2 regions of the Serratia sp. 25CWL12 genome follow, and region 2 is predicted to be linked to the other one. Evidence: predicted binding sites of a transcription regulator. Region 2 holds the regulator's gene; the other holds the start of a gene.
The links. The regulator CRP, encoded in region 2, controls carbon source genes, mostly activating them, when cyclic AMP is high. The targets are predictions, from matches to a motif close to ATGTGANNNNNNTCACAT.
Positions count from the first base shown of each region.

Region 1 (4,137 bases), 640 kb from region 2:
ATTGCTGCACTGGATGCGGACGTGATTACCATCGAAACCTCCCGTTCTGATATGGATTTGCTAGAGGTATTTAAAGAGTTTGATTATCCGAACGAGATCGGGCCAGGGGTATATGATATTCATTCACCTAATGTACCGAGCGTAGAGTGGATTGAAACCCTGTTACGTAAAGCGGCGCAGAATATTCCGGCAGAACGTTTGTGGGTTAATCCTGATTGCGGCTTAAAAACCCGTGCTTGGCCAGAAACGCGTCAGTCATTGGCTAATATGGTCCAGGCCGCTCGACGTTTGCGTGAGCAGCAGATTTAATCGGGCAAGTAGCAAGATAATCGCTGTTTTTGGGTAGACCTCAGTGTCTGTCTTTATTTACCCCAGTCATAGAGCCGACTCTGTGACTGGGGCTTTTGTGTGAGTCGGCTCATCTGAGCCTTGCATTTTCGGAATCAGCGCTATATGAACTTGATTGACGACGGGGATATAATCTGTATAGAGTAAATAAAATAATATACACGGAGTGGTTTATGGGTAATATAAATATATTAATGGAGTCAACATCTAATGGTCAGTTATTGAAAGAAATACATTATATTCTTGAAGACAATAGGCTGCCAATAGCATCAAAAGATGAATTAGATAGCCAAGTGATAGAGTTGGAAAAATATTTACACGGGAGTGAATATTCAGCCATTAATGCAAAAAAGAACAAGGTGAACATATGGACTGGCGTGCTTGCCTTACCAATTCTTATTGCCAGTATTTTACTTTATTTGACTAAGTACACCAATTTTTTTGGTGTCGACCTGCTATCAGTAATAGAACCAAGTTTGACATTTTCTAATTTTATGACGTATCTTCCGGTAATCATAATTTATGCTTTGGTTTTTTTCGGGCTTATTCTTTATTTTTATTTTTTAAATAAAAAAGAAAAAAACATGATGATGGCTGTGATAGATCAATTCGTCAATAAAATCAATAAGTGAGAGCAAATTATATAGAACCATTCGAATGGTATGACGCATTTATGCATAACATAATTCGAGTGGCTTGTAGACAGTATGGTCAGTGCCTTGGCCATACTGTCTGCAGTGGGAAAATTTGAGTGCGACTGGCAAGGGGCGTTCGGTTCATTGACCTTGGTCTAACCATAAAAATACAGGGGCAAGTTTGCCCCTGTGGGTTATTTGACGCCGACGACCCCATGCTGGGTAAACCATTTCAGCATACGTTGCCAGCCGTCGGTTGCCGCGGCGGCGTCATAGCTCAGGCGGTAATCTGCCAGGAAGGCATGACCGGCCTCCGGGTACACCACGATTTCAGCATCGGCATTGGCGGCGCGGATCGCCTGCCGCATAGTTTCCACGGTATCTTGTGGAATACTGCTGTCTTGACCACCGTACAGACCAAGCACCGGTGCAGAAAGGTGGGTAGCGATATCAACCGGGTGTTTCGGCGAAAGTGCGGTTTTTCCCCCCACCAACTTGCCATACCAGGCCACGGCAGCTTTTAACTGAGGATTGTGAGCCGCATACAACCAGGTAATCCGCCCTCCCCAGCAGAAACCGGTGATTGCCTGTTTACTGGCATCACCACCATGACGGATTGCCCAGTTGAAGGTGTTATCCAGGTCCGCCAGAACTTGGCTGTCCGGAACTTGACTCACCAGTTGCTCTATTAGCTCACTGATTTCACTGTACTGTCGGGCATCCCCTTGGCGGAAATAGAGTTCTGGCGCAATCGCCAGATAACCCTGTTTTGCCAGGCGGCGACACAGGTCCTGAATATGTTCATGTACTCCAAAGATCTCCTGTACCACTAAAATGACCGGTAATGGACCCGAGTGGTTGGCCGGTTTAGCGATATAGGCAGGGAGGAGGTCCTCTTGTGAGGGAATGGTGGTCTCTCCAACATGAATTTGGTGATCATCGCTCAGGATGGTTGAGGTTGCTAAAGGCGCTACCGCAGGGGTGAATCCCCCTTTGGCTGGTTGTAGTGTTATTTCAGGTTCAGCTTTCATTGCAGGCTCCATGCGGTATCGAGAGGAAAACGCAACGGGGATTAATCAACTTGGCTATAACTTTGGTGTTAACTTTGGCTATAACTATAGGCCAAGTTACCACTTATATGGGTATGGGGGGGTATTTTGTGTTGTTGATGGGTTAACAAGATGAGCCAAAAAATAAACCAACTGAATCATCACAATGGGTAGACTTAGCATTTGGTGTGATTAATTTCACAGTAATAATGTAGATTGGTTTTTGTTTCTTTTTTAATGGTGATTATGATCACTCAATTTTCAAAGGATTTTCAGTAAAGTGAGCTTTTCCTCCTCCTATGCCCACTTTATAAGGAGCTACCCATGTCACAATCTGATGTTTTCCATCTTGGCCTGACAAAAAATGATTTACAAGGAGCGACGCTGGCCATTGTTCCTGGTGACCCGCAGCGCGTGGAGAAAATTGCCAAGCTGATGGACAAGGCAGTGCATCTGGCTTCCCATCGTGAATTTACCTCCTGGCGTGCCGAGCTGGAGGGTAAGGCGGTGATTGTGTGTTCCACCGGTATTGGTGGTCCCTCTACCTCTATTGCGGTTGAAGAGTTGGCGCAATTGGGTATTCGCACTTTCTTGCGTATCGGGACTACGGGAGCGATTCAAACCAATATCAATGTTGGCGATGTGTTGGTCACCACGGCAGCGGTTCGCCTTGATGGTGCCAGCCTGCACTTTGCCCCGATGGAGTTCCCGGCAGTGGCGGATTTTGACTGTACCACAGCGCTAGTTGACGCCGCCAAGGCCTGCGGTGCAACCACCCATATCGGCATTACGGCCTCTTCGGATACCTTCTACCCAGGTCAGGAGCGTTACGATACCTACTCGGGGCGTGTGGTGAGTCATTTCAAAGGTTCTATGGCAGAGTGGCAATCGATGGGGGTGATGAACTACGAAATGGAATCCGCCACTCTACTGACCATGTGTGCCAGCCAGGGATTGCGCGCAGGGATGGTGGCCGGTGTGATTGTCAACCGTACCCAGCAGGAGATCCCGGATGCGCAAACCATGCAAAAAACTGAAAGTCAGGCGGTGAAAATCGTGGTGGAAGCCGCTCGCCGTTTGCTGTAATACGACACCCAAGTTGATTCAAGTTGCAGGATAAAAAGGCGAAGTGTTTTTGTTCTGTAGCTTGAATGGCGATGGAGTGTCATTGAGGTTCACCTTGGTGGGGCTGGTTTTCTTTGGGCCACTAACACGCCAGTCCGTTCACCATTCAACGCTAATCTGTTACGGTAACCCTTATTGTTATCATACTGTCGGTCCGTTTTTCCGATGATTGACGCCTTGTTGGCTGTGATGGCCGTTATCCCCCAACAATAAGTGAGAGGCCGTTTATGCCCACTAAGACTTTATTGCATCCTTCGCTGGTACCGCTTGATGGTGGTATCAATTTTCGCGATTTAGGTGGTAACAGTATGGCCGATGGCCGCCGTATCAAAAGTGGGCTGCTGTTCCGTTCGGGTTCCTTGGATCGCTTGAGTGAAAGTGACTGTGAGTTCCTGACCCAGGTGCCGGTATGTGCGGTGCTGGATTACCGTGACGCGGATGAAGTGCAGGCTAAACCCGATAGACTATGGCAATGTGTTGATTACCAAAATATTCCAGCCAATCCCCTCAGCCATGAAGTGAATGCCAATCTGGATAAACTGACCAGCGAGCTGCTTGCCGAGTTTGATGCCCGGGCGTTTATGCTAGAACTTTATCGCCGTTTACCGTTCAACAATGCGGCCTATCATCAACTGGCACAATGGCTGGTACAACCTGAAAGGGGGGCTATTGTGCAGCACTGTGCAGTGGGTAAGGACCGTACCGGCGTGGGGGCCGCGCTGGTATTACTGGCGTTAGGGGCGGATGAAGCCACCGTGATGGAAGATTATCTGTTGACGGAAACCACCTTGGCGGTGGTGCGTGAACAGATGCTGGCTCAACTCGCGACTCGTTTGAATGCCCCTGCCCTGGCGCAGTTTGCTTATGTACTCAGTGCGAAAGAAGAGTTTCTGGCGGCAGCTCTGGGGTGTATTCGTGAGCAATATGGCTCAACGGACCACTGGTTGCAGGCAGAATATGGCTTGGGGCCAAGCCAGCGG
Region 1 is NZ_CM147698.1:3,796,562-3,800,698, reverse strand. Features, by position in the region: gene metE (5-methyltetrahydropteroyltriglutamate--homocysteine S-methyltransferase) at 1-309, shown strand, start outside; gene ACX9GV_RS16480 (DUF6097 family protein) at 522-980, shown strand; gene ACX9GV_RS16475 (dienelactone hydrolase family protein) at 1,178-2,014, opposite strand; gene udp (uridine phosphorylase) at 2,357-3,118, shown strand; gene ACX9GV_RS16465 (tyrosine-protein phosphatase) at 3,385-4,137, shown strand, end outside.
Region 1: udp (uridine phosphorylase) is a predicted target of CRP. The motif match lies at 2,219-2,236, and genes of this name have one in related genera.

Region 2 (4,137 bases):
GGCTCCTGCATTGCCTGATTGAGCGAAGTAAATAAGGCATTGTGTGACTGGTTTACCTGCATCCGCGCATAAGCCAGTTTGCTTGGGTCCGGCTCTTGTTCTTCCAGTAATAAACGTAATGCGGCCTGATCCTGTTCCAGCGCCTGGTGAGCGTTTTTGCGTAGTAGACCGCTTTGCCATTGTGGCCATAACCAGATCGTTCCACCAAAGACCAACACACAACCAATCAAGGTATCAATCAGCCGAGGTATCAGTAAATGACTGCCGCTGAGATCCAGTATTTGCAAGGTATAGACGGCGGTAATGGTGAATCCGGTTACTGCCAGCCCATAGTTTTTACGCAAGAACAGATAAGCGGTGAGGGTGATTGCCAGCATAATGCTTAGCGTCACATATTCTGGTAACTGCAGTTGCAAAAGCCCTGCTGCAATCACCAGCCCAATCAGTGTGCCGAGCGCACGGTGCTGTATTCTTACTCGTGTAGCGTTATAACCGTTCTGGCTGACAAACATGATGGTCAGTAAGATCCAATAGGGTTTTGGCAGATGCAACAGCAGGCCTAGGCTACTGCCTACAGCCAATATGACCCCCAGTCGGGCTGCATTGCGTAGTGCGTTGGATTTGAACGATAAATAGCTTACCACTGCAGGCCAGAAGGGTAACCGTGACTGGTTGGCCATCAGGTCTCGGCGATAAAGAGGATGCTGTGTACGTAACAGGCGAGCAATACGGCTGAAATGGTAGTAACAAAACTGGCCAACGGGATTATCAGCATGCCGTGTAGCCACTTTCTCCAGCGCGGCCAATTCGTGTTTCATGCTAAAACGGCGAGAGTGCCGATGATAGAGGATATCTTCTGCGACAACGCGTAAACGTGCAGCGATGACTTGAGCATTACGACGAATGATCGCCTCAGCTTGGCTCTGCTCCACCAATTTTTGCACTTCTTCTGGCTGGTGGAGGCTGACGCTAATGTGTTCTTGCAGGTCGAGTGCCACTTGGAACGTTCGTTGCAGGCGTTTTTGTTCCATATTATTGGCGTGTGGCAGAAAGTTAATCTGCTGATATAGCAAACTGATCAGGTCCATCACTTGCTGTTGGCGTTGCAACAGTGGCGGTAGCGCGGTTTCAGGATCAGTATGTTGGGTCAGCAGCGAATATTTGGCTTCAAAATAATCAGCTAACTGTATATAGAGTTGGTTTAAAGATTCACGGATTGGCTGTTCTTTCCATAACTTAAACCAAAACCAAGTGAACAGGCCGTACCAGAGAGTGCCTACGGCATACAGTAGCGGGGCATACCAAATAGGTAGGCCATCCATGCTCAGAGAGAAAATGGCCGCAACCAGTGCTGCGGGCAGCAAGCGTGCATGTAGTGGGCTGATTTCCCCGCTGACACCCAGCAATAGCGCCATAGCAAGCATCAGTAAGGGTAATGGGATATGCCACAACAGCGCCTGTTGCAACAAAACACAGCTGAGAGCGAACAGTGCCCCGCCGATTATCAGGCGCTTGAAAAAGCGCTTATGAGGGGTATCTAGCCCGGCGATATTGCAACAGACAGGCACTAACGAGAACAACAGCCCCTGTTGCAGGTGGCCCAGCAGTAAACCCACAACGACAGGCAGGCACAACACCAACGTTTGTCGCAGGGCATAGTTCACTTCTGGATGGTAGATCAGGCGGCGCCACATGTTTTGCTGTTCAGCAGACAAAGAACGGCGCATTGCAGCGCCGTTTCTTTAATGATTAACGGGTACCGTACACGACAATGGTTTTGCCATGAGCGGAAATCAAATTTTGATCTTCAAGCATTTTCAAAATGCGGCCAACAGTTTCACGTGAACAACCGACGATCTGACCAATTTCCTGGCGGGTAATTTTGATTTGCATACCATCCGGGTGAGTCATCGCATCAGGCTGTTTTGCCAGGTTCAGCAAGGTTTGTGCGATACGGCCAGTCACATCAAGAAAAGCGAGGTTACCTACCTTCTCTGAGGTGACTTGCAGGCGACTTGCCATTTGTGCAGATAGGCGCATCAGAATATCCGGGTTAACCTGAATGAGCTGGCGAAATTTCTTATAGGAAATTTCAGCTACTTCACAGGCACTTTTCGCCCTTACCCAGGCACTTCGTTCCTGGCCTTCTTCAAATAATCCAAGCTCGCCGATGAAATCCCCCTGATTTAGGTAGGAGAGGATCATCTCTTTGCCTTCTTCATCCTTAATCAACACCGCGACGGAACCTTTGACGATGTAGTAAAGAGTTTCCGCTTTTTCACCTTGGTGAATCAGCGTACTCTTTGATGGATATTTGTGGATGTGGCAATGAGACAGGAACCATTCAAGAGTCGGGTCTGTTTGCGGTTTGCCGAGAACCATGCGCTATTATCCTCTGTTGTTATCGCTGCCTTGTATCACAGGGGTCAGAGTTCCCTGTAAAACGTGCTTATAGCCTGATGTTTTAGTTGTGGCTATCAACAGGTTTTGAGGTGAGGTATATCCCCGTTGTCACTCAAGCCGTAGTAGACTCGTTCGTTTGTCGCCTACCGGCAGTTTGAACGAATCTGGGTAAAAAAATCACTTATACACTAGCATATTAACTCGTATTAAGTGCTGCAAGCTAGGTTCCATTAACTCACCAATGATCTTAGGATATATCCCTGAAATTGATGCCATGAAAAAAGTATTGCAGCTGTGTTTGTAGCACAGAGTGAGGCGGGTGTCTTGTGTTGTCTCGTTTCAGCATGATTAGTGTCAGGTTTCGTTGCCAGTTTCTCTATGAAAGCGTACGTTGATTTTAAAAAATAATCGGAGTGAACAATATGCAGGCAAGAGTGAAGTGGGTAGAAGGGCTGACATTTTTGGGGGAGTCTGCTTCCGGCCATCAGATTTTGATGGATGGTAATGCGGGTGATAAGGCCCCAAGCCCAATGGAAATTGTGTTGATGTCTGTGGGGGGCTGCAGCGCTATCGATGTGGTGCCGATCTTGCAAAAAGGCCGCAATGATGTGCGCGATTGTGAGGTGAAACTGACTTCAGAACGCCGTGAAGAGGCACCTCGACTGTTTACCCACATCAATCTGCATTTTATTGTCACCGGAAAAGGGCTAACCGAAAAGGTGGTGGAACGTGCAGTAGACCTTTCTGCCGAAAAATATTGCTCCGTTTCCCTGATGCTGGGCAAAGCGGCCACTATTACCCACAGTTTTGAAATCCATGAAGTTGATTGAGCACTACTCTGTGTCATGTTGACACGGAATAACGCTAAGCATCGCCGTGCCGTTTTGGGCTGCGGCGATTTTTGTGCAAACGTTGTGTCTGCGGCAGACTGTCGATAGGGCTTGTCACCCGCTTGGATTGCAGATGAAACGGAGTATCACAGGCGTGAGATTAATCGCCGCCCACCTACATGATTCGATATTATTCGATTTTCTTGCCTTCCAGTAGCCGTTGCACCAGTGGCGTCATAATCAGCTCCATTGCCAGCCCCATTTTACCACCAGGTACCACCAACGTATTGATATGTGAAATAAATGACCCTTGCAACATGGCTAGAAGATAGGGGAAATCGATCTGTTCCAAGCCACGGAAATGGATCACCACCAGGCTTTCATCCAGCGAGGGGATCGCTTTGGCCGCAAAGGGATTGGACGTATCCACGGTGGGAACCCGCTGGAAATTGATATGGGTTCGTGAAAATTGTGGCGTGATGTAGTTGATATAATCTTCCATTGAACGGACCACAGAATCCATCACGGCTTCACGGGAGTGACCGCGTTCGCCAGTATCGCGAACTAACTTTTGCATCCACTCCAGGTTAACGATGGGGACGACCCCCACCAGCAGGTCAACATGCTTGGCTACGTCGATTTGATGGGTGACCACGCCACCATGCAATCCTTCGTAAAACAGGACATCGGTTGGTGATGGCAAGGGTTCCCAAGGGGTAAAGGTACCCGGTACCTGGTTGTAAGGGACGGCTTCATCATAGGTGTGCAGGTATTTACGTGACTGCCCAGTGCCATTTTTACCGTATTGGATAAAGCTCTGCTCCAGTAGGTTAAAGTCATTAGCCTCTGGGCCGAGATAGCTGATATGACGACCAAGATCGCGTGCTTTACGGATTTCCGCATC
Region 2 is NZ_CM147698.1:4,437,906-4,442,042, forward strand. Features, by position in the region: gene ACX9GV_RS19280 (YccS/YhfK family putative transporter) at 1-1,694, opposite strand, end outside; gene crp (cAMP-activated global transcriptional regulator CRP) at 1,750-2,382, opposite strand; gene ACX9GV_RS19290 (OsmC family protein) at 2,826-3,233, shown strand; gene ACX9GV_RS19295 (phosphoribulokinase) at 3,424-4,137, opposite strand, start outside.